Regions from separate parts of the Virgibacillus sp. Bac332 genome, predicted to be linked through region 4. Evidence: riboswitches for the same ligand, from Rfam matches in the RefSeq annotation. Region 4 holds a riboswitch; each other region holds the start of a gene.
The links. Region 4 has a riboswitch for thiamine pyrophosphate ahead of tenA (thiaminase II). Riboswitches for the same ligand answer to the same signal wherever they lie in the genome.
Positions count from the first base shown of each region.

Region 1: it holds a riboswitch for thiamine pyrophosphate, as region 4 does, so the genes downstream of both, D9782_RS20915 (ABC transporter substrate-binding protein) here and tenA (thiaminase II) in region 4, are expected to answer to the same signal.
Region 2: it holds a riboswitch for thiamine pyrophosphate, as region 4 does, so the genes downstream of both, D9782_RS06755 (YkoF family thiamine/hydroxymethylpyrimidine-binding protein) here and tenA (thiaminase II) in region 4, are expected to answer to the same signal.
Region 3: it holds a riboswitch for thiamine pyrophosphate, as region 4 does, so the genes downstream of both, D9782_RS00830 (thiamine phosphate synthase) here and tenA (thiaminase II) in region 4, are expected to answer to the same signal.

Region 1 covers NZ_CP033046.1:4,257,477-4,265,243, reverse strand. Annotated here, with positions in the region: gene gpmI (2,3-bisphosphoglycerate-independent phosphoglycerate mutase) at 1-497, shown strand, start outside; gene eno (phosphopyruvate hydratase) at 523-1,809, shown strand; TPP riboswitch at 2,152-2,261, shown strand; gene D9782_RS20915 (ABC transporter substrate-binding protein) at 2,577-3,590, shown strand; gene D9782_RS20910 (thiamine-binding protein) at 3,594-3,884, shown strand; gene D9782_RS20905 (ABC transporter permease) at 3,884-4,654, shown strand; gene D9782_RS20900 (ABC transporter ATP-binding protein) at 4,647-5,387, shown strand; gene D9782_RS20895 (TatD family hydrolase) at 5,380-6,168, shown strand; gene D9782_RS20890 (nucleoside hydrolase) at 6,231-7,211, shown strand; gene ptsP (phosphoenolpyruvate--protein phosphotransferase) at 7,393-7,767, opposite strand, start outside.
Region 2 covers NZ_CP033046.1:1,406,234-1,414,000, reverse strand. Annotated here, with positions in the region: gene D9782_RS06765 (ATP-binding protein) at 1-631, opposite strand, end outside; gene D9782_RS06760 (DctP family TRAP transporter solute-binding subunit) at 1,081-2,145, shown strand; TPP riboswitch at 2,370-2,472, shown strand; gene D9782_RS06755 (YkoF family thiamine/hydroxymethylpyrimidine-binding protein) at 2,589-3,197, shown strand; gene D9782_RS06750 (ECF transporter S component) at 3,194-3,775, shown strand; gene D9782_RS06745 (ABC transporter ATP-binding protein) at 3,772-5,436, shown strand; gene D9782_RS06740 (energy-coupling factor transporter transmembrane component T family protein) at 5,411-6,196, shown strand; gene D9782_RS06735 (CHY zinc finger protein) at 6,497-6,808, opposite strand; gene D9782_RS06730 (pentapeptide repeat-containing protein) at 6,835-7,476, opposite strand; gene D9782_RS06725 (VOC family protein) at 7,502-7,767, opposite strand, start outside.
Region 3 covers NZ_CP033046.1:166,292-174,058, reverse strand. Annotated here, with positions in the region: gene D9782_RS00845 (cytosine deaminase) at 1-614, shown strand, start outside; partial or broken gene D9782_RS00840 (transposase) at 724-1,020, opposite strand; gene D9782_RS00835 (BCCT family transporter) at 1,408-2,958, shown strand; TPP riboswitch at 3,102-3,213, shown strand; gene D9782_RS00830 (thiamine phosphate synthase) at 3,315-3,929, shown strand; gene thiO (glycine oxidase ThiO) at 3,913-5,064, shown strand; gene thiS (sulfur carrier protein ThiS) at 5,024-5,224, shown strand; gene D9782_RS00815 (thiazole synthase) at 5,228-5,992, shown strand; gene D9782_RS00810 (ThiF family adenylyltransferase) at 5,992-7,008, shown strand; gene D9782_RS00805 (3-ketoacyl-ACP reductase) at 7,378-7,767, opposite strand, start outside.
Region 4 covers NZ_CP033046.1:1,581,786-1,589,552, reverse strand. Annotated here, with positions in the region: gene D9782_RS07610 (Gfo/Idh/MocA family protein) at 1-138, shown strand, start outside; gene D9782_RS07605 (hypothetical protein) at 1,443-1,640, opposite strand; gene D9782_RS07600 (DUF2642 domain-containing protein) at 1,654-1,848, opposite strand; TPP riboswitch at 2,117-2,228, shown strand; gene thiW (energy coupling factor transporter S component ThiW) at 2,433-2,930, shown strand; TPP riboswitch at 2,919-3,021, shown strand; gene tenA (thiaminase II) at 3,086-3,772, shown strand; gene thiD (bifunctional hydroxymethylpyrimidine kinase/phosphomethylpyrimidine kinase) at 3,772-4,578, shown strand; gene thiM (hydroxyethylthiazole kinase) at 4,575-5,348, shown strand; gene thiE (thiamine phosphate synthase) at 5,352-5,969, shown strand; gene D9782_RS22785 (hypothetical protein) at 6,311-6,454, opposite strand; gene D9782_RS07570 (MerR family transcriptional regulator) at 6,699-7,436, opposite strand; gene D9782_RS07565 (hypothetical protein) at 7,706-7,767, opposite strand, start outside.

The sequences.
Region 1 (7,767 bases), 1.9 Mb from region 4:
GTGGTCGTGAGAAAGAATTTGATGGTGAAAAACGTGTATTGATTGATTCGCCAAAGGTTGCAACATATGATTTAAAACCAGAAATGAGTGCTTATGGAGTGACGGACGCGTTGCTCAAAGAACTTGATGCTGGTGAACACAATGCAATTATCTTGAACTTTGCTAACCCGGACATGGTTGGACATTCTGGTAAATTACAGCCGACTATTAAAGCAATTGAAGTAGTTGATGAATGTCTAGGGAAAATTGTTGATAAAATTAAAGAGCTTGGCGGGAATGCCATTATTACTGCTGATCACGGTAATTCTGATGAGGTAGTTACGCTTGAAGGTAAGCCAATGACTGCTCATACGACAAATCCTGTTCCGGTAATTGTGACAGAAGAAAATATAACATTACGAGATGGTGGGATTTTAGCTGATCTATCACCAACCTTATTGGATTTACTAGGTATTGAAAAACCAGAAGAAATGACTGGCGAATCATTAATTAAATAAAAGGAAATTAAAGGAGAGAAAAATTATGCCATACATTACTGATGTATATGCACGTGAAGTATTAGACTCACGCGGTAACCCGACAGTTGAAGTGGAAGTATTTACAGAATCAGGTGCCTTCGGTTCTGCACTTGTGCCAAGCGGTGCATCTACCGGTGAATACGAGGCTGTGGAATTACGTGATGGTGATAAAGATCGTTATCTTGGAAAAGGTGTTCTAAAAGCAGTTCAAAACGTAAATGAAATAATTGCACCTGAATTACTTGGGATTGATGTTACTCGTCAGAATATCATCGATGCGTTAATGATCGAATTAGATGGAACTGAAAATAAAGGCAAACTTGGTGCTAACGCAATTCTTGGTGTATCCATGGCTGTAGCACATGCTGCTGCTAGTTATCTTGAAGTACCGTTATATAACTACCTCGGTGGATTTAATGCAAAAACCCTACCAACACCAATGATGAATATTCTTAATGGTGGTGAGCATGCCGATAATAACGTAGATATTCAAGAGTTTATGGTTATGCCAGTTGGAGCAGAAACGTTCCAAGAAGCACTACGTACGGGTGCTGAAATTTTCCATTCATTGAAAAATGTATTAAAATCAAAGGGGTATAACACAGCTGTTGGTGACGAAGGCGGATTTGCACCAAACCTTGCTTCTAATGAAGAAGCTTTACAAACAATTGTGGAAGCAATTGAAGCTGCTGGTTACAAGCCAGGAGAAGAAGTGAAGCTTGCAATGGATGTTGCTGCTTCAGAAATATATGAAGATGGTAAATATAATCTAAAAGGTGAAGGTGTTGTTCGTACTTCTGAAGAGATGGTTGATTGGTATGAAGACATGATCAACAAATACCCAATTATCTCCATTGAAGATGGACTAGATGAAAATGATTGGGATGGATTTAAAGTATTAACAGATCGTCTTGGTGGACGAGTACAGCTTGTCGGAGATGATTTATTTGTAACAAATACTAATAAGCTTTCCAAAGGTATTGAACAAGGTATTGGAAACTCTATCTTAGTAAAAGTTAATCAAATCGGTACATTAACAGAGACGTTCGAAGCAATCGAAATGGCAAAACGCGCTGGCTATACAGCGGTTATCTCACACCGTTCAGGAGAAACAGAAGATGCAACGATCGCTGACATTGCTGTAGCGACTAATGCAGGTCAGATCAAAACAGGTGCACCTTCTCGAACAGATCGTGTAGCTAAATACAATCAACTGCTTCGCATTGAAGATGAGCTAGCAGGCATGGGTGAATATGCTGGTAAGACAGCGTTCTATAACCTAAATAAATAGGGAAGAAAACCTCTTAAGGTATGGTGGTTATACTTTAAGAGGTTTTTTATAGGTTTATCCCACACATATAACTGGCAGTAATAATCCACTTTAAGCAATAAAGTAAAACCACTATGGGGAAGTGGAGGATCGATTGCCGGTAAATGTCCGGTCGGTTCAAAGGATTTTAGGTCTGTGGTGCTAACAATCAATGTGGGATAAATAAAACCCCCACTGATTAAAGTGTCACTTTATGCAGAAGTTGCTTCTATGTTCATAGAAGTTTCTATATTTTTTGAGTTTCTTAAACTTGATTAAATGGACGAATTATGTCATAGTTACTATGGAATTAATAATAGAATACTAAAGTTGTAGGGGGACCAGTGTTGCTGGTTGAGATTGTATCCGTAAGGTACTGACTCTTAGAACCTGATCTGGTTTAAACCAGCGTAGGGAACATGTTTGATACATCAAATATTAAGTTGTATATGCCCTAATGGTGATTAACCATCTAGGGCATTTTTTATAGTCTAAGAAATTATAAAATTTGCGTGTTGAGCTGCGTCCAGCTCCAGCGCCCAGAAACTAGGCTACTTCATCATGAATCGCCCTAATCTAAATCATCATCGGCTCGCAAGCTCACCGTGAGTCCTTTATCTCCGTTGAATCGTCGCTGCGTTGCTAATCGGGTGTTTGCGCTTTTATTCTTAGCGAAGGAATTACAGTCAAACAAGATGATACATACGCTGTTCCTTACAATGAGAAAGGTATTCAAGAGGAGGAAAACATTGAAGAAGCTTTTACTGCTTAGTTTAGGGATTACACTGCTTATATTAACGGCATGTGGTACAGAAGAGAAAGAACAAAGTCAGCAGAACAATGACTCAACAGAAAAGAAAAAGATCTCTGTTGTACTTGATTGGACACCAAATACGAATCATACAGGATTATATGTTGCAAAAGAGAAGGGATATTTTGAAGAGCAAGGCCTTGATGTGGACATAATTATGCCTGGTGAAGCGGGAGCAGATCAGTTAATTGCATCTGGTAAAGCAGATTTTGGTGTGAGTTATCAGGAGGGGATTACTGAAGCTCGTGTACAAGATATACCGATTGTTTCCATTGCTGCTGTTATACAGCATAATACCTCAGGTTTTGCCTCACCCAAGAATAAACAGATTACTACACCTAAAGATTTTGAAGATAAAACATATGGTGGCTGGGGAGCTCCGGTAGAAAAAGCGGTTCTAACCTCACTCATGCAGCAGGAAAATGCTAATGTAGAATCAGTTGATATTATCAACATGGGCGATACGGACTTTTTTACTGCGGTGAAAAGAGATATTGATTTTGCGTGGATTTATTATGGTTGGACTGGTGTAGAGGCAGAGCTCCGTGATGAAGAAATTAATATGGTGTATTTAACCGATTATTCGTCAAATTTAGATTATTACACGCCGGTTTTAGCTACCAATGAAAAAATGATCAAAGATGATCCAGAAACAGTTAAGCAATTCTTAGCTGCAGTATCTAAAGGTTATAATCTAGCAATTGAGCAACCAGAGGAAGCCGCTGATATCTTAATTAACGCTGTTCCTGATTTGGATGCAGAATTAGTAAAAGCAAGTCAAGCTTGGTTAGCGTCAAAGTATCAAGATGATGCGGACCAGTGGGGGAAACAAAAGCAAGAGGTATGGGAGAATTACGCCAATTGGATGTATGAGAATGAGCTGTTAGATAAACCGTTAGATAGTGAAAAAGCATTTACAAATGAGTTTTTACCAGAAACAAAGGAGGAATAAATGATGGCAGATGCACTAGTTAGTATTCAAATTATCCCGAAAACGAAAAATGGTGAAGATGTTATTCCGTATGTGGATGAAGCGATTAAGATTATCGATCATTCCGGAGTTAAGTATCAGGTAAGTCCACTAGAAACTACAATGCAAGGTGATCTTGCAGAACTATTTGGAATTATTGAGAAGATGAATAAAAGGATGACTGAAATTGGTTGTGAAAATGTTATTTCACAGGTGAAGGTTCTTTATCAACCTTCTGGAGCTTCCATGGAACAATTAACGGAGAAGTATCGCTAATGAGAAGATTGCGAGAAAAGGGATGGCGACCAGCTCTGGTCCTCATCCTTTTCCTTATCAGTTGGGAAATAGCTTGTCGTATTTTTTCGATCCCAGCTTGGCTACTACCTGCTCCAAGTGTAATATGGCAAGAAGCTGTCAATGGCTGGCCAAATTATGCTAGTCATCTACAATCGACTATCCAACTATCGATTATCGGATTTATGATAGGCAGCAGTGTAGGTACGCTCGTTGCTGTTTGTCTTCATCTCATTCCGACAGTTAGGGAAGCCTTTTATCCATTATTAATAATATCACAGAATATACCTATTATTATTTTAGCTCCCTTATTAGTAATTTGGTTTGGTTTTGGAATATTGCCGAAATTAATTGTTATTACACTTGTTTGTTTTTTTCCAATAACTATAGCAGCTTTAGATGGATTTAGACAAACAAGTGGAGAACTGAAACACTATATGCAAATGACAGGTGCCAGTAAAGGGCAAATCTTTCGTAAGCTAGAGTGGCCATATGGATTACCTTCTTTGTTTAGTGGTTTAAAGATATCGGCGACATATAGCGTAATGGGAGCGGTGATATCTGAATGGCTTGGTGCAAGTGAAGGAATTGGAGTATATATGACTTTGGCATCTTCGTCTTTCCGAACAGATCGTGTCTTTGTTGCTATCTTATTTATAGTGCTGTTAAGTTTATTGTTTTTTGGTTGTATTTCATTAATTGAAAAAAGAGTAATTAAATGGAAACCGGAAGAAGGGAAGATCAGTGAGTAACTTAGAACTTGTAAATCTAACAAAAAAATATGGGGAAACTACTATTCTTAATCGTATTTCATTAACGGTGCGAAACGGAGAGTTTGTTTCGATTGTTGGACCATCAGGAAGTGGGAAGAGCACGTTATTTCGACTGATTGGAGGGATTACCTCACCTAATTCCGGTACGATTAAATTAAATGGAAAAGAGATTATCGGCAAACGGGGATTCATCAGCTATATGCCTCAATCAGATTCCTTACTTCCTTGGCGTTCGATTTTACAAAATGTTGTCTTAGCGGCAGAAATTGCAGGTAGAAAAGATGAATTAGAAGCAAAACGAATGCTAGAACGAGCTGGCTTAAAAGGATATGAAAATGCATATCCCCATGAATTATCTGGAGGAATGAAGCAGCGCGCTTCTTTTGTACGCAGTATTTTAAGTCCCCAGCCTGTTATTTGTTTAGATGAACCATTTTCCGCATTGGATGAATTTACCCGTTTGGACATGCAAAAGTGGTTATTAGCAATGTGGAATGAGCATCAACGATCAATCCTTTTCGTAACGCATAATATAGAAGAAGCATTATTTCTATCTGATCGTGTGATCGTGTTGTCAGCTCGTCCGGCTTCGATAAAAAAAGAATTCACAATTCCTTTTTCAAGACCAAGAGAGGAAGCGTTAGTTTTATCAGAAGCATTTCTAGAGTATAAGAAAAGGATATATCAGGAATTGAGGGCTACAAATGGATAGCTTCATTATTGATGCACACATTCACTTAGATATGTATACACAGGAGGAACAAACAGAAATTATTAAATCTTTGAAACGGCATCATGTTAGCTCACTAATTTCTGTTTCGAATAACCTAGCATCGTCAATTTCCAATTTAAGGTTAGCGGAGAGATGTTCCGCAGTTAAACCTGCTTTCGGATTTCATCCGGAACAAGAAATACCTAACGATAATGATATAGCTGATTTAATACAATTTATTGACTCGAATCTAGACAGAGCAATTGCGGTAGGTGAAGTAGGTCTACCTTATTACAAGCGACAAGAAAATTCAAATTTAATGGTAAAGCCATATATTGAATTACTAGAATTATTTATACGAAAAGCTAAAGAATGGAATAAGCCAATTGTACTTCATGCAGTTTATGATGATGCTACCATTGCCTGTGATTTATTAGAAAAGTATTCCATCACCAATGCACAGTTTCATTGGTTTAAGGGTGACAAACCTACAATGGAACGAATGAGCCAGAATGGATATTTTATATCCATCACACCAGATGTCATGTACGAACGAGAAATTAACCAGCTAGTTAATAAATACCCAATAACTCATATGATGGTGGAAACGGATGGGCCTTGGCAGTTTGCTGGTCCGTTTATCAACCAACTGACCCATCCAAAAATGATCCATAAGTCGATTAAACAAATAGCGACAATTAAAAAAATGCCTCTTCCTGATGTACAGGAACAACTTTATGTTAATACATCCCAGTTCTTTCATCTTAAGAATGACAAGTGAACATAGGACGAGTATGAATGGGAATATCATGTTAACAAGACATATGTTTATGGAGGGTTTTTATGTCTCAAAAAGTGTTGTTATTTGGTGATGTAGGTATTGATGATACAATCGCGCTTATCTATGCTTATTTGAACGATGATGTAGAAGTCATCGGCATTGTGGCGGATTATGGAAACGTATCAAGAGAAAATGCAATTGCGAATATCTTATATATCCGCAGTCTTTTTCCAACAAAAGAGGTAGAGGATATTAAAGTAATTGCTGGTGCACATATTCCAATGACTGGAGAACCCCCAGTATATGTTCCGGAAATACATGGGGAATATGGATTGGGACCAATTATTCCCCCTAAAAATATGCAGAATGGTATTAGCGAAAATTTCTGTGAAATTATTGATTTAATTGAAACGTATAAAGATGAATTAGTGATTGTTAATATTGGAAGATTGACTTCTTTAGCTAGCTTATTCATCTTATATAAATCATTAATGACTACCATAAAGGAATATTACATTATGGGTGGCGCTTTCTGGGTACCAGGTAATATTACAGCTGTCTCTGAAGCTAATTTTCATGGTGACCCAGTGGCTGCTCAAGTAGTACTTGCTCACGCAAACAATGTAACCATTATTCCTCTTAATGTCACTAAATATGCGATAGCAACACCTCAAATGGTTGAGTATATTGATCGAATGGGTTCCGTTAGTATTGTGAAAGTATTACTGGATTATTATTATGATTTTTATAAAAAACGCAACCCATCGATTCAAGGTAGCCCATTACATGATGTATTGACACTTATGGCCGTTGTAAAGCCTGATATGATGACATATCAATATCTTCCTGTTCATATCATTCAAGCGCAGACAGGAATAGTGAGGGGACAAAGTATTGCTGATATTCGTCCATATGTTAATTTAGAAGATATGCAAGATGGTGAAGAGGTAGGTGGGAGAGTCCATCGTATTGCCTTTAATCTCGATTATCAAAAATTCTATATTGATTTCATGTCCATTATGACTGGTGAAAGATTCAGCTAGAAGAAAATATTCCCTATAATAGTAATAGTATGTTATAATATAAGTAAGCGTTTGCAAATAGGTTTATCAAGCAGTTCAATCTAAACTTGAAACAGGGGAGTCATGACGAAGTAGTCATTTATACTATCTTATAAACAAAGAAGATGACCTCAGGGAGAAATCACCTTCTTTATTTGTATAGCTATTCTGTTTTCTCTTTAATAAATTCTACAACTTCTTCAGCAGTACCCATTGAAAGGATTTTATCTTTATAAGCTACCATTTTTTCTTTAGATAGCTTACGAAGTTGTGTACGAGCCGGTAAGATCGACGTTGCACTCATACTGAATTCATCTAAACCAAGACCAAGTAGAATTGGAATAGCAATGGAGTCACCTGCCATCTCACCGCACATTCCAACCCATTTATCCTCACTATGTGCTGCTTCAATAACAGTATGGATTAGGTTCAGAATTGCAGGGTTATATGGTTGATATAGGTAGGAAACCTGCTCATTCATTCGGTCAGCAGCCATCGTATATTGGATTAAATCGTTTGTTCCAATACTGAAGAAGTC
Region 2 (7,767 bases), 180 kb from region 4:
TCGCTATCTCATATGGCTCCATCCAAAACGTCTGTTCTTTAACATGTCTTGCCAATAAATAAGAACCAATGATTCCAAAGGCTATTGTCAGTAAAGCAATGATCATTATTTCTACTCGTATAGATAAAAGTATGTTCCAAAATGATGGGAGCATATTTCCGACAAGCACTACTCCTATTTGTTCAAAGCTATCATTAACAATTGGAACAAAAGAACGGATAGCAGTTCCTTGTTCCCCCTTCGCTTTTGAAACATAACTATGCTCAGCAAAAGCAGCCCCTTCATCCTTCCCTGACGATACCGTTCCGAGCTGTTTTTCGATTGGATGGGAGAATCTGATACGGTTCATATTTAAAACAACAATGTAATCAACTTGATTAATCGTACGTATTCGCTCAACAATTGGATTGATTGTTTTCCAGCCTCGTGCTTTTACAATTGAATCCTTTATTTCTGGTAAGTTCGCCACGATCCTCCCTGTCATAAGTCCACGCTCACCAAGCCCTTCTTCTTTTCCTTGAAAAAGATTGCCGATAAGCATAATGCCACCAATTAAGAGCGTAAATAGAACAATCCCAAAAGATAGAATCATAATCTTTAGTCTAATTGGCATTTTACGAAGACTTACCATTCCCCACTTCTCCTTAAGTTTAATGATTGATAGAATATTATGATAAAATAAAGTGAAACTTCCATCCGTGGGGGGGTTTTGTTTATCCCCACGGATGGTTAGGTGAACCAATCGGACATTTACTGGCAGTTGTTCCACACTTCCCATTTTGGTTTCTCTTTATTGCTTGAAGTGGGTATCTTACTGCCAGTTATATGCGGGATAAAGTAAAACTTCCGTCCGTTTTTACTAAAACAAATACGTACAAAGGCTTCATTCGCCACTTCCTGTGGCAACGCCTTTGTGACCTACTTCCATGGAGGCCCGAACCAATCGGACATTTACCGGCAGTCGATCCATCGCCCATATTGGTTTCTCTTTATTACTTGAAGCGGGAGCTTACTGCGGTTATATGCGGGATGAATGACCACACACTGAACTTTCTCTATTTAGTTCATGGAGGTAATTATTTGCGAAACTTTTTTATAATTCTAACATTTATTATAACAGGACTTGTTTCCGCTGTCGTAATTGGAATTGACTTCGAGACAATTCGTGGAACAGATGATTATGATGATGAACAAGAGGGATTACGTGAACAAATCATCATTCGGTTTAGTCATGTTGTTGCGACTGACACACCAAAGGGACAAACAGCCCGGAAGTTTGCTCAACTTGTAGAAGCAAAAACAAATGGAAGAATCAAAGTCCACATTTATGCAAATGGGTCTCTATATAATGACACCAATGAGTGGGAAGCCATCCAAAATGGGAATGTTGAAATGATTGCCCCGGCAACAGCTAAGGTAAGTGAGCTATTTCCCAAATGGGGTATCCTTGATCTCCCCTATGCATTCCCTACACACGAGGCAGTAACGGAAGCATATGAGGGTAAAATAGGGAAAACATTGCTTGCAAACCTTCATAATACAAACGTGAAGGGCTTGACTTTTTGGTATAACGGTTATAAACAGCTTACGAATCAAGTACACGTTATCAAACTACCAGATGATGTAAACCGACTCCATTTCCGTATTATGCCTAGTCCTGTTATTAAGGAACAATTTAATCAAGTACATGCTAGCACAAGTAGCTTACCATTTAATAAAACTTATCAAAACTTGGAAGTACATTTTATTGATGGACAGGAAAATACGATTTCTAATATTTACTCTAAAAAATTCTATGAGCATCAACCGTTTGTAACTATGAGCAATCACGGTTATCTCGGATACGGTGTTTTTATTAATAAGCCTTTTTGGGAATCATTATCTGAATATAATCAATCAGCCATTCAAGCTGCCTTAAGTGAAGCAACGGATTGGGGGAAACGTCACGCGATTGAGATGAATGATCATTATACACGTGAATTAAGAAAAAAAGATGTTGTTACTATTCACTTTCTTACAACAAGAGAAAGAGAGCAATGGAAGAATGCATGGAAAGCTGTATACGATCAGATGACTACGATTATTGGCAACGAGTTAATGGACGAGGTACATCGGATACAGAATAAGTATAATTCTAGAGAATGATAACTGCTCACTATTCTCTTATACACCCAACATTTTAGCTTATTACTCTTTTGATTACATTGCTCATGTACTTCATTGCAATGTGAGGTATCAAGTCAAAAAGTCTAGCAGTTCTATAAGTTGCTTTATTTCACAGTATATCACTTATCGTATTTACAAAAAGCACTAATTGAACTATTCTATTAGTAGTATATATAAATACATAAAAACTGCATATCTATTTTAAATTGCACTAGGGGAGCTATGTACATGGCTGAGAAGAGACTACTCTGACCCTTATAACCCGATCTAGATAATACTAGCGTGGGGAAGTGCAGTCGTTCATATATCGTTTTATAGGCATAGCCTACATATATTTTTGAAGACTGCATTCCCAAAGAATGCAGTCTTTTTTATTTATGTATAACTTCACTGACATGACTATTTATTAGGAGGAAAATGATATGAACGAACAAGCATTGAACTGTATTAATAGTCGGATTGCTGGTTGCTCTTTTGCCATCTATCCAATGACAGATCAATTTGTAGATGTAATTACAACTTCACTGAAAAACGTAGATACATCTAAGGTTTGGATTAAAACAACAGATGTAGAAACCTGTGTACGTGGCAAGATCACACATGTTTTTGATGTAACCAAGGCACTTTTTTTGCATGCGGCTAGCACAGGACACCATGTCGTGTTTAGTGCCACCTACTCCATCGGCTGTCCGGGAGACTCCGATGGGGATGTATATCTATCAACGGACGACCATCGATTAAATTTAAATACAAATAACCTTCAGCAAGAAGTTGCCGGCAAATTTTCCCTTTATCCGTTGGGTGGAGGAAATTATATGAACATCATTTATAACCAAATTGAGGAAATGAAGCTCCATGGGGTTAAGGTTAGCTCTATCCACTATGCTACAAGGCTAGACGGGGATGGAAAACTTATATTCGATGGACTTGAACGTGTTTTTACAAATTTAGAAAGTAGTTATTCATCACATCTAGTTATGACAACCACCATATCTGCAAATAGCCCATCTAAAAAGGGGGAGATACTTTGAATAATTGGAAGCTAAAGGAAATAATTGTTATGTCTGTTCTTTCCGTAGTCTTCGGTATCGTTTATTTAGCATTTTTACCTATTGGAAAAATTCTCGTGTCGTTCATGGGACCCATAGGATATGACTTTATATTTGGTATTTGGTTTATTGTATCCATTATTGCGGCTTATATCATTCGTAAACCCGGAGCTGCATTTTTGTCAGAAACAATTGCTGCAACGGTAGAAATGCTCCTCGGTAATGCTATGGGACCAATCATTATTATTACGGGTATTATACAGGGTCTTGGCGCAGAAGCTGCCTTTGCGCTAACAAAATGGAAACGCTATTCACTTTGGGTGCTAATGTTAGCCGGTGTTGGAGCAGCTATATTTAGTTTTGTTTGGGGATATTTTAGATCAGGCTATGCTGCCTTAAGTACTCCATACATATTAGGTATGTTATGTATAAGAATGATTAGTGGGGCAATCATTTCAGGTTTGCTTGGAAAAGCAATTAGTGATTCACTCGCGAAAACAGGCGTACTATCTAGTTTTGCGCTTGGTAAACAAATCAGAAAGGAACGTTCCGCATCATGATCAACGTATCTAATCTTTCACTCTGGTTTCATGAAGATAATGATAAACCAATCATCTCTAATCTGAGCTTTCAGTTAGACAGAGGGGAAACCATGCTACTACTTGGACCAAGTGGTAGCGGAAAAAGTACGTTAACACACTGTTTAAATGGTATATACCCGCGCGAATTAGACGGTAAAATGACAGGTGATGTTACCATATTCGGTCAATCTATACACGATGCACATCCCGGTACAATTAGCAAACAAGTTGGCGTCGTATTCCAAGATCCAGAAAGCCAATTTTGTATGTTAACGGTAGAAGATGAAATTGCCTTTGGCCTAGAGAATATTTGTACACCGCCGCTTGAAATAGCTAGAAAAATAGACGAAGTATTACAAATGGTTGACTTAATGGATGACAAGCACTCTATCATTTCATCCCTTTCTGGAGGACAAAAACAAAAATTAGCATTAGCCTGTGTGCTAGCACTAGAACCAGAGATACTTATCTTGGATGAACCGACTGCCAATTTAGATCCACAAGCGACTCAAGAATTTATCAAGACTATTCAAACCATTAAACAGAAAAAATCAATGGGAATAATCGTTATCGAACATCAATTGGAAGGCTGGGTATCTTTTATCGACCGTTCTTTCATATTATCTAAGGACGGAAAATGTATGTATGATGGCCCACTAGCACGGATCATTTCGGATAATAAAGAAAGCGTGCTAGAAGAGGGGATTTGCCTGCCAAAAATAACAAAACTTGTACTTACAGCAGCCGAACAAAACAAAGCTGCTTATATCAGTCCACCGTTAACAATCAAGGATACCCCATCATTAGTTACATATATGGACAATAGCTTTTTAGAAAAGACAATACCAGCAGCTCACCAAGCAGACATTATACTATCTGCTTCGCGTGTTACTCAAAATAAAAAACAAAAAAGGGTACTTCATCAAATTGATTTCGATCTGTATGAGAGCTCATTTGTAGCAATCATTGGAGCTAATGGAAGCGGCAAAACATCGTTAACAAAAGTACTTAGTGGTATTGAAGCTCCTACACACGGAGACATTCTCCTACGTCAGCATCCTATCCGTAATTGGAAGGAAAAATTATTGCGAAAAGAGATTGGATACGTGTTTCAAAATCCGGAGCACCAATTTATTACAGACACTGTATTTGATGAAATTGCCTACAGCTTACGTCTGCATCCATATTCAGAATCATATATAGAAGAGAAAGTACATTACACCCTAGTCAATTGCCAATTACAAGGATTCGAGCATCGCCATCCTTATTCGCTAAGTCAGGGACAAAAAAGGAGACTCAGTGTAGCCACAATGATTGTCGATGAACAAAAAATACTCTTTCTAGATGAGCCTACCTTCGGGCAGGATGCCGCTTCTACCTTAAAGCTTATGCAAATGTTAAAAGAACGGCATGCCAAAGGCACATCCATTATCATGGTTACACATGACATGGATATCGTCGACAAATATGCGGACCGTGTCCTTGTTTTAGAAAACGGAGAAATTATAAGAGATCAATCACCAGACCAATTATGGAAGGATTCGGACTTACGAAGATGGCACTTAGACTACCCAACCCGAATTCAACTGCAACAACATTTGGAGGTGAATCAGCATGACTTCGCTATTAAATCAACTTAATCCAAGCATTAAAGCTTTTACCGTTATTCTATTAGTGTGTCTATTGACCTTTGTGTTTGATCCATTTACACCACTAGTTTATTGCTTATTCACCATCCTCCTTACTTTCGTATGTGGAAAAATTGCTTGGAAACGATACATGCTTTATTTCTTAATTATCATCCTATTATCCGTTGGTATGCTTTGGACAACGCTTGCCTTTGCTGATGAACCAAATCGACCACATGATACCATGGAGATTCTATTTTGGGATATACCAAAGGAAGATGTTACGGTAGCGTTAGCATTAACATTGCGGATGCTTGCCTTCGCATCCTTATCATTTATGTTTATCTTCACGACAAATATGGTGCATTTCATTCTAAGTCTCATGCAGCAATGCAAGCTATCTCCAAAATTAGCTTATGGGGTATTAGCTGGGTATCGCTTTTTACCTTTAATGAAAGATGAGCTTAACCAAATCCGTGCCGCACATCAAATAAGAGGGGTACGAAGAGCTAACGGAATAAAAGAATCCATACAACAATATAAACGCTATGCAATCCCTTTACTTGCCGGAGCAATTCGCAAAGCAGAACGAACAGCAGTAGCTATGGAGTCTAAAGGATTCAGCGGCGAGAGGCAACGCACCTTTTATAGAACATTTACGGTTAAATGGCAGGATTGGACTTTTTTGGTGGGTATGCTTCTCCTTTTTTTCATTATTATTATGATTTCTATTAAGTTGGGGTATTTTAGCTGGTATAAAGGACAATTTTAGACGAGGAGTCCCTTAACTAGAGAGAAATCAGATATTTTTCAGTAGTTATTTTTATAGCATTTTTACTTTTCATAGCACGTTATAGCTTTACAGCGGGGTGTTTTTCTAAAAAAGAACACAAATACTACATCCCAAAACTTAGCTCTCTTTTCACACAACTGGAATATCCGCGCAATAGTTTAACCTCCTCGTGAGTAGAGATATAATGACGAGGTCATCACAACCGTTACGATTACCACAGAAGTTTCGCATATTCCAGTTGCTTCATCTAACATTTTTAGGAGACATTTCTCTTTATCTTTAATCAAAGTACAAATGATGATGTAGCCTACATCCCTCGTTAAACACAGATCCACAGTGCATACATTTACTCATTTGCAAATACTGATTAATCGTTAATTCCGTTTTGCACACTCCACAAAGGATGGCTTTATTAGAAAATTCCTCTTCCTTCCATCTAGTAAACGTATGCTTTTCTGCTTCCTCGTGACAGTAATAACATGGATAATACGTTTGACACATTTTACATTTAATGGCGATAACATCTCTTTCGGAATGATAGTGGATACATCGTGTTTCAGAATCAACGACCTTACCGAATACCTGTATCATCTTTACCTTCTCCTTCATGCAGTACCCTAATCTTTTACCTTCACACCAAACAATTCGATAAAAGAAACGGCTTGCTCAGCTGAAATGATTGCTCCCTTTATTTCTTCGGCATTCGTATGAATCGTTGTAAATTGACAATCGCTTAAATCAACATTCTTTAAGGACGTACCTGTAAATTGGACATCATCAATCGTTGAATGTCCGAATTGAACATAGTCCCATTTCGAATCTAAAAAATTCGCACCCTTTAATAAACAATTCGTAAAACAAACATCACGCATATCCGTTTGATTAAATAAGGCATATGGAGCTTGACACTCTTGCCAATAAACATCACGAAGTTCCGTCTGATCAAAATCCGTTCCAGCTAATTTACAGTTTTTGAATAATACGCGATGAAAACGGGTCCTGCTAAAATCCACATGTGACAGATCGCAATCTTCAAGGATACTGTTGGACCAAGAAGAAAATGGCAGCTTTGACCCCGTTAGATTTACATTTCTAAAATGAACTTCCTCAAACCGCACATGCTCTGCTTCTATCGGACCATCAACATATGTAACCTTTCCGATTTCCACTAGTGTTTCATTGGAAATATCCGATAAAGATATCTGACTTAAACCTTCTGGTAATAGCGGCTGTTGAATCGTTCTTACTTTTCGCTTCATTAGCTTACCCTCCCATATCTTACGCTCAAGCATCGTTTTGAATTTTTTTCGTATAATTTAACTCCCATGAAATGCCGTTTCTATCGGTAACCATTGCATGCTTTGCACCCCAAAAGGTATCTTGTAACTTCATTTTCACCTCACCATCTTTAGCTAACGCTTCATAAATGTTGGTGATTTCCTCTTCACTTTCTAGATCTGGACCTAATAGGACATCACTACCTTGAATAATCTCCTCATCAAATACATCTGCCATATATAAAATACAGTCTTCATTTATATGCAATTCTG
Region 3 (7,767 bases), 1.4 Mb from region 4:
GTTTTGTAGAAGTAGTGGCTACAGAGGCATATGAACGCGGATTAGGTTCCAGGGTAACGGCCAGTCATACAACGGCTATGGGCTCCTATAATGATGCATATGCGTATAAGCTGTTTCGTTTATTAAGACTTTCAAATATCAATTTCATTTCCAATCCACTCGTTAATATCCATTTACAGGGACGATTTGATTCCTATCCGAAGCGACGTGGTTTAACGCGTGTGAAAGAATTACTAGAAGCAGAAATGAATGTCTGCTTCGGACATGATGATATCTTTGATCCGTGGTATCCACTTGGTACAGGAAATATGTTGCAGGTGCTCCATATGGGCATTCATGCTTCTCAATTAATGGGTTATGAACAAATTATTAATGCTATCGATCTCATTACAACAAACAGTGCAAAAACAATGAATATCGAAGAACATTATGGAATTGAAGCTGGAAAACCAGCAAACATAATCGTCTTGGATGCTGAAGATGAATACGAAGCTATTCGTAAACAAGCTTCCGTACTCTATTCAGTTCGTAATGGAATGATAATTGCTGAAACAAAACCAAGCGAATCACATGTTCATTTATTAGAAACAGCAAAGGTGGACTTTCAGAAATAGACTTAAAAGAGACTGATACAAAAGAATAAAGAAACAATTAAAAACGGACGATAATTAGTTGAATGAAGTGCCCCCTGTCAAGTAGACAGTGGAAATAATAAAAACTGACTTAAGCGGTTTTAGCTCTAAATTCGATAGGGCTAAGGCCGTTTAGTTGTTTTTGATATCTATCATAATTATAGAAATGTATATAGTCCTCTATGGATGCAGATAATTCTTCAAAGGACTCATATTTATTTAAATAATACTTCTCGCTTTTCAGTGTTCCCCAAAAAGATTCCATCGGCCCATTATCAATACATCGTCCGACTCGTGACATACTTTGCTTCATGTTTGCGGCATCTATCTTTTGCTTAAACATTTTAGATGTATACTGATACCCCCGATCGCTATGAATAAGCGGGCGATCTTGCAGATTTATTATATATAACTGGTAGTAAGCCTCTCACTTCAACCCAATAAAGTGAAATCAATGTTGGTAAATGGGAGACTGCCAATATTGGTTCAAAGGCATTTAAGTCACACCCTTGTGGTAGGGAGAAACCAAAACCCTCATTGATTAAAGTTTCACTTTATGGAAAAATTATAATCAAAAGTTAGTAAGACTGCATTCTTCCTTTGGTAATTTATTAAACTTGACAGGTTTTCGGAAAAAATGTATCCTTTAACGCTGTATGTTAATTTAAAAATGCTTATTAAATCTCACATACAACTGACTAAATAAGTGAAAAGCAAAAAGGTCAGTATATGGTTATGTGAGATTTTTTTGTATAGAATTGAGAGGAGCAGATTGTTGAAGAATAGAAAGAAGCAAGATCAAACCATAGATAAGCCAGTTCTTTTTCTAAGTGGAGGGGCGCTACTTGCCTTTGTAATTCTTGCATTAATAAACCAGGAAATGGTCACCTATGTAGTTAATACGATGTTTAATTGGTCGGTAACCTATTTCGGCTCGATATATCAAGTTCTAATGGTAGGAACTCTAGTCATTGCATTAATACTTGGGTATTCAAAGTTTGGGAAAATTCGTTTAGGAAAATTAGAAAAGCCTGAGATTGGAACGTTCAAGTGGATTTCGATTATTATGTGTACGCTGCTAGCGGCAGGTGGTGTTTTTTGGGCAGCGGCAGAACCGTTGAGCCATTTTTTAACCATCCCACCACATTTCTCAGGAATTGAGGCTGGGACTACAGAAGCAGTAGTACCTGCACTTGCAGCAAGTTTTGTCGATTGGGGTTTTGTCTCATGGGCAATTTTAGGAACATTAGGTACGATTGTATTCATGTATTCCCATTATCATCGAAATGCACCATTAAAGCCAAGATCGATGCTTTATCCGATCTTTGGCGATAAGATTATGAAAAAAAGTGCACTTGGTACGTTTGTTGATGCCTTTTCGATTGTGTCAGTGGCAGCTGGTACGATTGGTCCAATTGGATTCCTTGGATTACAAGCAGGTTATGGATTAAGTGCATTGTTCGGTGTACCAAATAATTTATTTGTACAATGTCTTATTGTTATCGTTATTGTTCTAGCAGCTGGGATTTCTGCTGCGACAGGAATTCATAAAGGAATCCAAATTTTAAGCAGCTATAATATTATTCTCGCAGTTTGTTTAATGGTTGCTGTGATTATTCTAGGTCCAGCATTATTTATTTTTGATTCCTATTTGCAATCATTTGGATTATATGTCCAAGACTTCCTAACCTTAAACACCTTCCGTGGAGATGGAGCTTGGCTTGGCTTATGGACCGTTTTTTTCTTTGCTTGGTTCATTGGCTATGGTCCAATGATGGCGATGTTTGTTAGTCGTATTTCTCGTGGTCGCACAATTCGAGAGCTTGTAACTGCTGTTGCGGTAATTGCACCTGTGGTAACGACGTTCTGGTTTACAGTTGTTGGTGGCACAGGGATTTTTGCTGAAATGAATAACCCTGGTGCCGTATCTGAAGCTTTAAATAGTGCTGGACCTCCAGCAGCTATGATTGCTATCGCAGAACAATTGCCACTTGGTACGATTATCGGTTTCTTCTTTTTAGTAGCAACTATTGTGTTTGTATTAACGACAACCGATTCGATGTCATTAACCATCTCGATGGCGATTACAGGTAATGGAGATCCATCGAAATTCCTGCGTGTGTTCTGGGCAATTCTTATGGGACTTGTCGCAACTGTACTCATCACTATTGGCGAGGATAGTGTTGGATCGCTACAATCCTTTATTGTGGTGACGGCTGTTCCTGTATCGTTACTCATGTTAACCACATTTTGGACCGCGCCACGCGCAACTCGTGAACTTGCAAAAGAACAAAAGATTGATGAAGTTAAACGCTATACCAAATAAAAGAGATGTTAAGGGGCTGGCTCATTAGGTCAGCTCTTTTGTTAGTAGAGAATGGCAAAAAAATAGAAAATTGTTCATTTTTGGTAGACGAATAGTCCAAAATCATGTATTTTATAGACAAATGCATATTGAATAATTAAATTACGCTTCACTAGGGGTGCCTTTACGTAATGGCTGAGATCTATGTGTGACATGGAGACCCTTTGAACCTGAACTGGAGTAAGAACCAGCGGAGGAAAGTGACAGGAGTAGTGTGTATCAGCGACATATACCTTTTTTAGGATATCGTTATAGATTCATGCCACTTTTCCTTTGCTGGAAAAGTGGCATTTTTTTGTAGAAAAGGAGAGGAAGTGATGAAACTAATTGCGGTGACTACCGGTGAACAGGAGGAGAAATACCTTATCCAGACAATAGCGAGTATTATTCCCTATCTTGATGCTGTCATTCTACGAGAAAAACAAATGACCGAGCAGGACTATTCTTTGTTCATTCAACGTGTGCTTGCACAAGGAGTTCCGGAAGAAAAACTAATTATTCATGGCCATACAACACTACCTGGTGAAACGAATGTGAAGACACTTCACCTTTCAGAAAAGCGAATACAAGAGGTACACGATCTCCGAAAACAATCCCCCGGTTTACAAGTAGGGGTATCGACGCACTCCAACGAAGTAGCTAAGAGAGCGGAGCAGCTAGGTGCTAAGTATATTTTGTATGGTCATGTCTTTTCGACAGCGAGCAAGAAAGGGGTGAAACCAAAAGGAGTAGAGAAATTAGCAGCAGTTGCAAAAGAGGTGAGCATTCCCGTTTATGCAATCGGTGGAATCACAAGCGCAAAGGTAACGGATATTTATCAAGCGAAGGCAAGTGGGATTGCTGTAATGTCAGGTGTTTTTAGTCAAAATAATCCACTGCAGGCAGTGCAATCGTTTCGAAAGGAGGTGAATCGATATGAAGAGACACGTTGATGTAGTGGTTATAGGTGGAGGCGTTATTGGGCAATCCATTGCTTACTATTTAAGTAAAAGTAGGGTTGTAACGACGGTAATTGAACAAGGTAGAAGTGGAAGAAAAGCTACACAAGCTGCTGCGGGCATGCTTGGTGTACACACAGAAAATGATCAGGAAGGTACGTATTATCAATTTTGCCAAGCAAGTAGAAATATGTATGCATCTCTAAGCAAAGAACTATTTTCGTTATCAGGGATTGATATTCAGCTTTCCACCAACGGTATACTCGAGATAGCTACGAATGAAGAACAGAAGCAAAGACTGCGAGCAAAACAAAATGCATTTGAAGGCTTAGAATGGTTGGATGCGGAAGGGATTAGGAAACGAACATCAGCTTTATCCCAGGCAGTAGGGGGATTATATATGCGGCGAGATGGACATGTAGAACCATTGAAAGTGTGTGAAGCTTTTAAACAGGCATCTTTATCAATGGGAGGTCAGTTGATCGAGAATTGTCAAGTTGGAGAAATAGTCCATGACCATGATGTTTTTCATATTCAAATCGATAACGATGTTATCTCAGCTGATCATGTTGTTGTAGCGGCAGGTGTAAAAAGTGGGAGGTGGTTTGAAGCGACAGGATTAATGAATCCAATGGTCCCAACAAAAGGAGAATGCTTTGCCATAAAGCCAAGCATTCAATCTATTCAGCAGACGTTATTCTTTCACAATCTGTATTTGGTACCAAAACGAGACGGACGCTATATTATTGGTGCAACTAGCTATCATGATGATAGCAATAGTTATACGTCAACAGGTGGCATTTTTGAATTAATGAATCACTTATTGAAGTTGTTCCCATCGTTTAAGCAGGAAGAACTGCATAGCTGTTGGACTGGTGTTCGTCCGGGCACCAAAGATGGTAAGCCAATTATTGGAGAACATCCTGAGATTCCCCATTTGTATTTTGCAACCGGACATTATCGAAATGGTATTCTTCTTGCTCCTGCTACAGGGAAACTAGTTAGTGATATGGTCTTAAAGCGTTATGTACCATCATCGATCCAGCGTCTTTTTACACCAAATCGTTTCAGGAAAGAGGGGATCACATATGCAGATACACGTGAACGGACGTCAGGTGGAGGTAGCTAAGGATTCAACTATTGGCGAGTTACTAAAAAGCTTTAACATTCAAGCGAAACTCGCGGTAGTCGAACAGAATCAACAAATTATTAATAAAACAGTGTATGACGAAACAATATTAACTAATGGGGATACTATTGAAATTGTTCATTTTGTAGGAGGAGGATAAGTCATGTTAACAATTGGCGGAAAATCATTTCATTCCCGACTGATGCTAGGTACTGGAAAGTACCCGACATTTCAAAGTCAAAAGAAGGCGGTGATAGCATCCAAAACAGAAATATTAACCTTTGCCGTCAGGAGAATGAACATATTTGATGAAAACGAGCCGAATCTGTTAGAAGAATTAGATTTGCAGCAATATGATTTACTACCAAATACTGCTGGCGCTAAGACAGCAAATGAGGCGGTAAGAATTGCCCGTTTAGCTAAGGCTACAGGTTTATGTGACATGATTAAAGTGGAAGTTATCGGTTGTGAGAAAACCTTGCTGCCTGATCCTTTTGAAACGATGAAAGCTTCAGTACAACTGCTAGAGGAGGGCTTCACTGTATTAACCTATACCTCTGATGATGTTGTATTAGCAAAACGATTGGAAGAAGCAGGTGTACATGCAATTATGCCAGGGGCTTCACCAATTGGATCGGGTCAAGGCATTATTAATACAATGAATTTGCAATTTATTATCGAACAATCCGACATCCCCGTAATTGTCGATGCAGGGATTGGTTCTCCGAGTGATGCCGCTTATGCCATGGAGCTTGGAGCAGATGGGGTTTTATTAAATACAGCTGTATCTGGCGCAAAAGATCCAATTCAAATGGCGGAAGCGATGAGGTTGGCTGTACAATCTGGACGATTAGGATATAAAGCAGGCCGTATTCCCAAACGAATGTACGGAATGAAGAGTAGTCCAGAGACGGCGATGATTGAATGATAACAGGACGGTATGCTCGCCAGGAACGCTTTGCCCCAATTGGACAGACTGGCCAGCGCCAATTAGTGACCAAACATGTTGTCGTAATTGGCGCTGGAGCATTAGGAAGTGCAAATGCGGAAATGCTTGTTCGAGCAGGAATAGGTAAGCTGACGCTGGTTGATCGCGATTATATCGAACTTAGTAATCTTCAGCGTCAGCAGCTTTATACAGAAGATGATGCGAGACAGAATCGAACGAAGGCAAAAGCAGCTCAACGAAGATTAAAAGCGATTAATCCGGAAGTGGAGATTACGGGAATTGTAGAAGAGTTTTCTGAGGAGAATGGAGAGAAAATAGTACAAGATGCCGATTTTGTTATTGATGGAACAGATAATTTTCAAACGCGTTTTGTAATGAATGATGTGTTAGCAAAACATCGTAAACCTTGGGCATATGGTGGCTGCTTACAGAGTACTGCCATCGCACTTACCATTATTCCTGGAAAAACTCCTTGTTTACAATGTTTAATTGATCACCTTCCTCAGGAAGGGAAAACCTGTGATACGGTTGGAATTATTTCTCCTGCGGTACAGGTGACAGCTGCCTATCAGACAACGGAGTGCTTAAAATACTTAACAGATAATGGTACATCTCCGGAGTTAGTACAAGTCGATATATGGGGACGGTCATATAGTGCGATTAATGTAAGTAGGTTAGTAGATCCCATTTGTTCATCTTGTTCTCAATCAGCAATTTATCCTTATTTAACCAAGGAAAAAGGGTTGAAAACGGCTATGCTTTGTGGAAGAGATACGGTACAAGTAAGACCAGGAGAAAAAGGGAGCTTATCAGTTTCTAATTTAGTGAAAGAGATCGGTAACCTTACGGATAAAATTAGAGATAATGGTGAAGTCCTCATTTTTGAAATTGACGATGTTCGTTTTGTCGTGTTTCAAGATGGCAGAACCTTAATACATGGCGTTAGCGATGTGAATACTGCCAAGCAATTATATCAGCGCTATATTGGCGCGTAGTTTTTAAGGTGGTACACTGGATGAAGTTTTTTCTCTATAAAGTAGAATATGACGGCGGAAGCCAGTGGAGGGAATAAAAGGAAATATTATAAGACAGGTGATCAAGCAAACGTTGGTCATAGTATTATCCGATTATAGCTAGTATTAGGAAGAGGATCGTGAAGCGTTATGGAATGGGGCTACTACTGTTCCATCTGCTATCCACAGATCTTCTGTCATGAAATAAGGATACATGGTTTAATATTGCTATGTAGATAGTTGAAGGGTGAGGTTACTAATCTAATACACTTATAAAGTAAGTGAAAGCAGAAGACCAAGGGATGGGGCTTCTGCTTTGTTAATTTTAAAAGTGGACCTATACAACTTATCTTAAAATGGGTTTGTTGCCCATTGTAAAGATTGTTTAATGAAAATACGAGGATGTAGTTTTAGTTGAGCGACCATATATTCCGCTAGATCTTCAGGCTGCATATACTTATCCTCATTTTTTTCTGCTAATTGGTCTCCGAAGGCAAGTTCTGTAGCAACAAGACTTGGATTCATCGTGAACACGCGAATATTGTTTTTACGAACTTCCTGCATTAGTGCTTCTGTCATACCTTGAATAGCAAATTTAGATCCACTATAGGAGGTAGAACCTGCTGTGCCTTTTAGTCCATTACTAGAAGAAATAGTAATAATGTCTCCTTGATTCTTTTCAACCATTTGTGGCAAGACAGCACGTGTAACGTGGTATGTTCCAAAAACATTAACCTCGAA
Region 4 (7,767 bases):
CTAACTGATTTCATAAACTGTATTAAGGTCAAAAGAGAACCTTCTGTATCAGGAAATGAAGGAATAAAAGCATTATTAATTACCAATCAAATTAGTAAGGAAATTAGTAAAATAAACAACGAGAACAAATTTTTATAGGGAAAATTCAAATACCAAACCAGTCTTAGAAAGTATGAATAATTAGTGTCTAATTTTATTTATATTCGCTGGTTAATCATATCATTCATATAAATATTTATTTTCAAACTTGGGTACCGATGATTATTAAAATTAAAACCACGCCATTACAAGAGTTAAAACCAAAATCGCAATGGGATTATTTAAGTGTGGTTATTATTGGTCAATTTAAAACAATTGTTTCTTCTTTATTAGTCATTCAATTTAAAATCATGTAATACGTTCTTTTTTCCCCTAAACTCTAAGAATTTTTGTTTATCTAAATATTCTCTGAAACAGGCAATCTACTCCGCCTGTTTCAGAAATTATATGCTGATTTTTCAGTACCAAGTCCCCTCTAATAAAAAAACACCAAAAACGTCATTAACCTATTTGAGCCGAATTCAGTTGGTCTACTTTACTATGAATTCTTCTTAGACCTTATTGTAATGAAGATAGAGATTTCCTTATAACTGATTTGTTACAGGAACATCATGGACAATCTGTATTATTACCATCCTGTAGATACTTAAACTACTCTTTCTTCACCATGGTATTATAAGGATCTGTCCCTCTACCGAACGGACAGTAAACAGGTTTCTTCCGAACTGATCCTGAGTAAATGACTTCCCCTCAGTTTGATGACTTCTATACACTTTCGATACTTCCTCAGTGGTTCAATGGTTTCGTTTCCATAATATTCACCTGACAGACTCTCGTTCTGCCATTTCCCTAATGCTCAATACCATAACTTTTACCTATACATCTGATCACACAACATACCCGCCCCCCCTGTTGTACCTTTATTTCTGACTACTTGAAGATAAGCTTAATTGAGATTATTTCTTGAAAGAATCCTCTCTAACAGATCAGATACACCATCTTGGTTGTATCGGCTCGTTATCCTATAACTCTCACAGCCCCCTCATAAGATCTCTCCCTGTTAGAATGAAAACTTTCCTCCGATATAACTGCTAAATTTGCTGTATGGGCAGTATTGGACTTTGTCTTATGTTACAGACTTATCTGAACTAATCAAACCTTCTGTCTAGTTTCTGTTCGTCAGTTCAGAAGTTTACGCCCAGCTTCTTTCAGTCACTACCACACGATAGCCATTTCCATGCGCTAACAGTTCCTACTGCCAAGCTTGTAGCAGACTTTCAACGCCAAGTTTTCATCCATGCACGGTGCATAACTAAAAAAAGTATAACTCCTTCAAATCGAGAAGTTATACTTTTTAATCAAAAGTAATACTGTTAAACCAACAAAACCTAACTTTATTATTCTTAAGAAAATCGTACAAAATTAATAGCATTAAATGCTATATATATTTCTTGAGGCCCATAACCACTATTATCGTTAACGATTACCAATTGTGAAGTTACCTTTAGAAGCGTACCTTCTATTAAATTATTATCAGTAGCTATTTCAGCATCAGAGCCTATACGCGTTAAAAGTTCGGCAAAAAGATTTATTTGGAACATCTATATTCCTCCTTTATAGCTCACTAATAAGCTCAATTTTATACAGTCTCACCAAAACTTGGTCGCCAGATCCCTCGATAATGACAGTATAATCATTCTTAACCTGATCAACTGTTCCCGTTACCATTCCAAAAGCAGTAGTAATTTGAACTTGTTCATTTATTAAATTTAGAAGTACTTGTTTAATTTTAGAAGGAGTAAGTGCCAATTAGATTCATCCTTTCTATAATAAATTTCTATTTACCATATGCTACATTTACTAAGCTGTAAGGGCATTTATTTCTATGGATCACTAATTCCACCATTATCATATAAACATAAATAAAATAATAGATGATAACCTATCAAATAAGCCTATTAAAAAAAGGCGCTTTAAATGGTAGACGCTATATTCCTTTTTTCCCATGACAAATAACAATATATTTGTTATGCTTGATTCTGTTAGTTGCTGAAAGCATAATTAAATTCACAAGTTACTTAACTACTAGGGGTGCCCAATATGTGGGCTGAGAGGAAACACGTGACGTTTCTAACTCTTATGGACCTGATCTGGTTAATACCAGCGGAGGGAAGTAGTAGACGCAACGTCTTTCTATTTTCTTACACAAAGCCAGGTCCATGGAGGATCTGGTTTTTTTCATAAGAACAGAGTGGATGTATATTATGCTTTGCTGTCTACCTTTAGCATCCATAGCTACTGGGGAGAGGCGTGTAGGACGTAAGCTATACCGCATATTGTCGGTAATTCCTATTGTTGTCCTATGCTCACTTTTTATAGAAAGGAGGGAATAAGTGAGAAGAACGCACGTATTAACATTGATGGCAATTTTCGTAGCAATTGGAACATTAGGAGCACAATTCTTATGGTTTCCTGCTGGAATTGCTAAAGCGTATCCAGTGCAGCACGCAGTAAATGTAATGGCGGCAGTAATACTGGGACCTGGTCCAGCCGTAGTCATAGCTTTTATGATTGGAATTTTACGAAATATGCTGGGGATTGGTACATTACTTGCTTTTCCGGGAGCAATGGTTGGTGCTTTCCTTGCTGGGCTTTTTTATCAGTGGTTTGGTAGAAAGCTGTGGGCTGTGATCGGAGAAAGCATTGGTACTGGTATTATCGGATCATTCATAGCGGTTCCATTTGCTAAATTGTTTATGGACAGTGCTGCTGGCGCTTTCATTTTCATGCCATCGTTTTTGGTAAGTAGCATAACTGGCGCATTTATTGGCTGGTTCATTTTATTACGAGTAAAGCAAGAAGATACGATACGCGTACAAGGAAACTACTAGGGGCGCTTTGTTGCTGAGATAAGGACTTTTCCTTTGTCCCTTTGAACCTGATCTGGATAATACCAGCGCAGGAAAGTAGTGGGGAACATATTATTATCCTCTATTTATCTACTTTTACACCTCTAGTGGCTTCCCATAATAGAAGGAGGCTAAATATGAATTTCACTGATCAATTAAGAGAAGAAAACAATGATATTTTCCAGCTTATTTTTAATCATCCCTTTGTTCAGGGGATAGGGACTGGCGAGATTTCTAAAGATGCGCTCGCACATTATATTAAAGCGGACTTTGAATACTTAAATGCCTTTATGCAAATTTATGGAATAGCGCTATCCAAATCAAAGAAACGTGATGATATTGCTTATTTCTTTGATCAAATAAATTTTATATTAAACGATGAAATCCACCCACATCATAACTTCTGCAATCATATCGGTGTGGACTATGCGTCCTTACAAGGACACCCTTTGCCACCTACTGCAGATCATTACATTAAACATATGATGTATCATGCACAAATGGGAACGTCTAGTGAGATACTAGGAGCTCTACTTCCATGCCCTTGGACATACTTAGAAATTGGTAGGGAATTAATGGAGCAGTATAATCCTAATAAAGATCACCCTTTTTACGATTGGATTAGTTTCTATGCAAGTGGTGATGTAGATAATACCACCTTTGAATTGAGAAAACGGTTGGATATACTTGCAGAAAATGCTGCCAAGGATGAAAAAGATCTCATTAGAGAAGCTTTTCGAAAAAGCTGCCAGCTGGAGCTTAAATTCTGGGAAATGGCCTACACATGTGAATCATGGCCAAACGCAGAAAAGGTGAACAGCTAATGGCTAGCATACCTTGCGCGCTGACTATTGCTGGAACAGATCCGAGTGGCGGTGCTGGCATACAGGCAGACCTAAAAACATTTCAAGAACTAACCGTATATGGAATGTCTGTAATCACCTCTGTTGTGGCACAAAATACAACCGGTGTGCAAAACGTACACCATCTACCTGTTACGATGATAAATGAGCAACTAAACTCAGTTATATCAGATATGCCTGTGCATAGCATAAAAACAGGTATGATTGCGAACAAAGATATGATGCAGGTTATTGCAGAGCACTTGTCCAAATCAGTTGTGAACTATGTCATGGACCCTGTCATGGTTGCAACTAGTGGCGATCCATTAATATCGGAAGATGCTCGATCGTTTCTCAAACAGCAGCTATTACCATTAGCGACTGTAGTTACTCCTAATATTCCTGAAGCACAGTATATTACAGGACAATCTATTGATAATACAAGTGATTTGCAAGAAGCGGCTTTCGAGATCGTCAAAAGCTTTGGAGCACGCGCAGCACTTGTTAAAGGTGGCCACCTGCAAGGTAAAGCCGTCGACTATTTATATGATGGGAATAAGCTTTACACGTTCGAAGCAGAGCGGTTTCAAACAAAGAATACACATGGTACAGGTTGTACGTATTCAGCGGCAATTACTGCTCATCTAAGTAAAGGTCTACCACTTTACGAAGCTGTAAAGCAGGCGAAACAGTATGTAACAGCTGCTATTCAATACTCCTTTTCACTTGGTGCCGGTAACGGACCTACAAATCATTGGGCGGTACGCAAAGAAAGGGTGGAACAATGACACAATCCATTATTCAAGCAGTTAGAGAACAAAAACCATTGATCCATAACTTAACCAATGAAGTAGTCATGAATTTTACAGCTAATGGTCTGTTAGCCTTTGGTGGAGCACCGATAATGGCAAAAGCAGAACAAGAGGCTAAAGAAATGGCTACCGCTGCGAATGGTGTACTTATTAATATTGGTACAACAACTTTAAACGAGCTATCAGCTATGAAACTAGCAGGAATAGCCGCAAATAAAAAAGGTATCCCTGTCGTACTTGACCCAGTTGGCGTAGCGGCTACAACCTTTCGCCAAGAAGCTGTAAAGCATTTGCTACACGAAGTACAGTTTACCGCAATCAAAGGTAATGCTGGCGAAATGGCACAGCTTGTGGAGATCCCTTGGAAAACAAAAGGTGTTGAGTCAATTGGGGACGGTAATCTAGAAGAAATTGTCGTTAAAGTTGCCAAAGCCTATCATACAACTGCTGTAGTTACTGGTGAGACGGATGTAATTTACAGTGAAGGGAAAATAATTCACAACACGACTGGTCATGTATGGCTAGAAAAAATTACTGGTGCAGGCTGCTTATTAGGAGCTATTCTAACTGCATGCTTAACAACTAATCATGCTCTAGAAGCTAAGGCATTGGCAGCAGTACAGTTTTATGGACTTGCTGCTGAACACGCGGCTTCTCAAGAATATGTGCTTGGTCCTGGAAGCTTCTTACCAGCATTTATAGACGCCCTTTCCAAAGACTTAGATCAATTGAAAGGAGTTAATTAATCTTTGCAGCTAAAGGATGCTCTAAGAAAATACTTTATTATGGGTAGTCAGAACTGCCATAACGATCCAAAGCATATTTTGGAACAAGCAGTAAAAGCTGGTATAACAGCATTTCAATTTAGAGAAAAAGGAAACGGGTCATTAACTGGTTATAAAAAATTTATTTTAGGAAAACAACTTCGGAATATCTGTCAAAACTATCGTATACCTTTCTTCGTTAACGATGACATAGAACTTGCTGAAATATTAGATGCAGATGGTATCCATGTTGGTCAGGATGATGTATCTGCTCTGGAATTACGTAGGCGTTTTCCAAATAAATGGGTCGGCCTTTCTGTATCAAATAAAACAGAATTAGTAAATAGTCCCATTTCCTCTGTTGACTATTTAGGAGTGGGGCCAATATTTTCTACTACAACAAAAGAGGATGCTAAATCAGCGATTGGACCGAATTGGATAAAAGATATCAAACAAGCTTATCCCTCCCTGCCAATTGTGGGTATAGGTGGTATCACTACAGACAATGCAGCTTCTGTTATCCAAGCGGGAGCGGATGGGGTTGCGATCATATCCGCTATAACCCTTGCAGAAGATATTAATAAAGCTGTTCTACAATTATAGTAGTAACAATCTATATTCAAAGAGTGCAGAAATAGCACACAAAACAATTAAAGCTGTGCCCAATAAAAAACAATCGGCACAGCTTTTTTTACGCTTGCTTTTTCGTCAATCCTGCGACTCTTTATACGAATAAAAGCAAAGCGCCCGATTAGAAACGTAGCGACTGGAGCGAGAGAAAGAATCATGGTGAGCTTCCGAGCCAATAATGACTTAGATTAGAGCGATTCGTGAAGTCGCATCGTTTCTGGTCGCTGAAGCTGGCCGCGGCTCAACACGCCCATATTTATCCACTTGAATAAAAAGAACCCGTAGCTCCAAGCTACAGGCTCATCAACATAAATCTATAGTTCATATCGCTTACAATGGTGTTTACTCCCCGCTTTACACCCATTCACACCGGAATCTGGTGACACTGCTGCCGATGCTGAAATAGACGAGAAAAGAAGCATGGTAAGAATGGAACTACCCAGCAATAACTTTTTCATTGTTTTATCACTACTCCTTTTATAATAATCTATCTACATTTTACTATACACTGTCACTCTCTAATTGTATATAAAAATCAGAATTTTGGTAATATAGTAGCAATCCTATTACATAAAGTAGCCTTTAGAACTACCATAACGACTGCAAGGGAATAAGCACATAGCTCTATAGATAATAAACTGTTCGTAAAAACTTCAGCATGATTAACCGAAAAGAGACTGAAGCATTCCTGCCTCCTTCTATTTATTGAAGATTATCAGCATAGGCAGTCATCGCATCTCGCATGAATACAGCTAAACCATTACCATATTGATCGATATTTTTTGTGAAACGTTCATCATCTACATATAGTTGGCCTAGTCCTTTAAAAGCTTCTAGTGAATACGTTCCTATACGATTTAAGAATTGATACCATTCAGCAATTCGTTCTTGAGCAATTTCAGAGGCAGGATCTTCATGACGAACTTCGGCTAATTTACGATAAATCGCATGGAACGTTTCCTCAAACTCTTTTTTTTCAGCTTTTGTGAAGCTATTAAGTTTTGCATTCGATTTATTAACTGCTTTATCCCCCCAACGCTCTCGCGCTTCCTGTTCATAAGGATTATGACTAAAGTCAAATCCGGCAAATTTTTCTTGATTACTCATTACAATCTCTCCTTTTTTATACTTTAATGTTTTATCAATCGTTCCAATCATTGTATTGATTCGCCTCCTTTTATCAAGCAGCATTTTGCGATGCATCTCTAAGGCCTCAGCTTGATTAAAAGAAGGGCTGTCAATAATTTCTTTAATTTTCTTCAAAGAAAAATCAAGTTCCTTAAAAAATAAAATCTGCTGCAAACGTTCTAGATCATTCTCTGAATAAATGCGATATCCTGATTCGGTTGTTTGTTCGGGAGTCAATAGCCCAATTTCATCATAATGATGTAGTGTGCGCACACTAATCCCAACCAAATCAGCTACTTCCTTTACTTTCATAGCTGTTAACCTCCCTGTAAACTTACTATAAAGTATAACGTAACGTTAGAGTCAATAGAAAAATTAATTAACAGCATATTTAAATTCTAAATACAGGTTACCAATCGCTATATCCAAACAAAAAGAACTGGAACAAAGAATTTCAGTAAAAAAAAGCAGAACTATCATTCGAAATGTTTTGGTAACATTCGAATCCATCCTGCTTTTCTAGTTCTAAACTATTTGTTGCTGTATTGAAGCACCATTCAGCGGCTGTTTACACGCTTGATTCATGATTCCGTATTCCGTTTATATACAAAAAAATACAGGCTTAATGGCCACCAAAGAATGG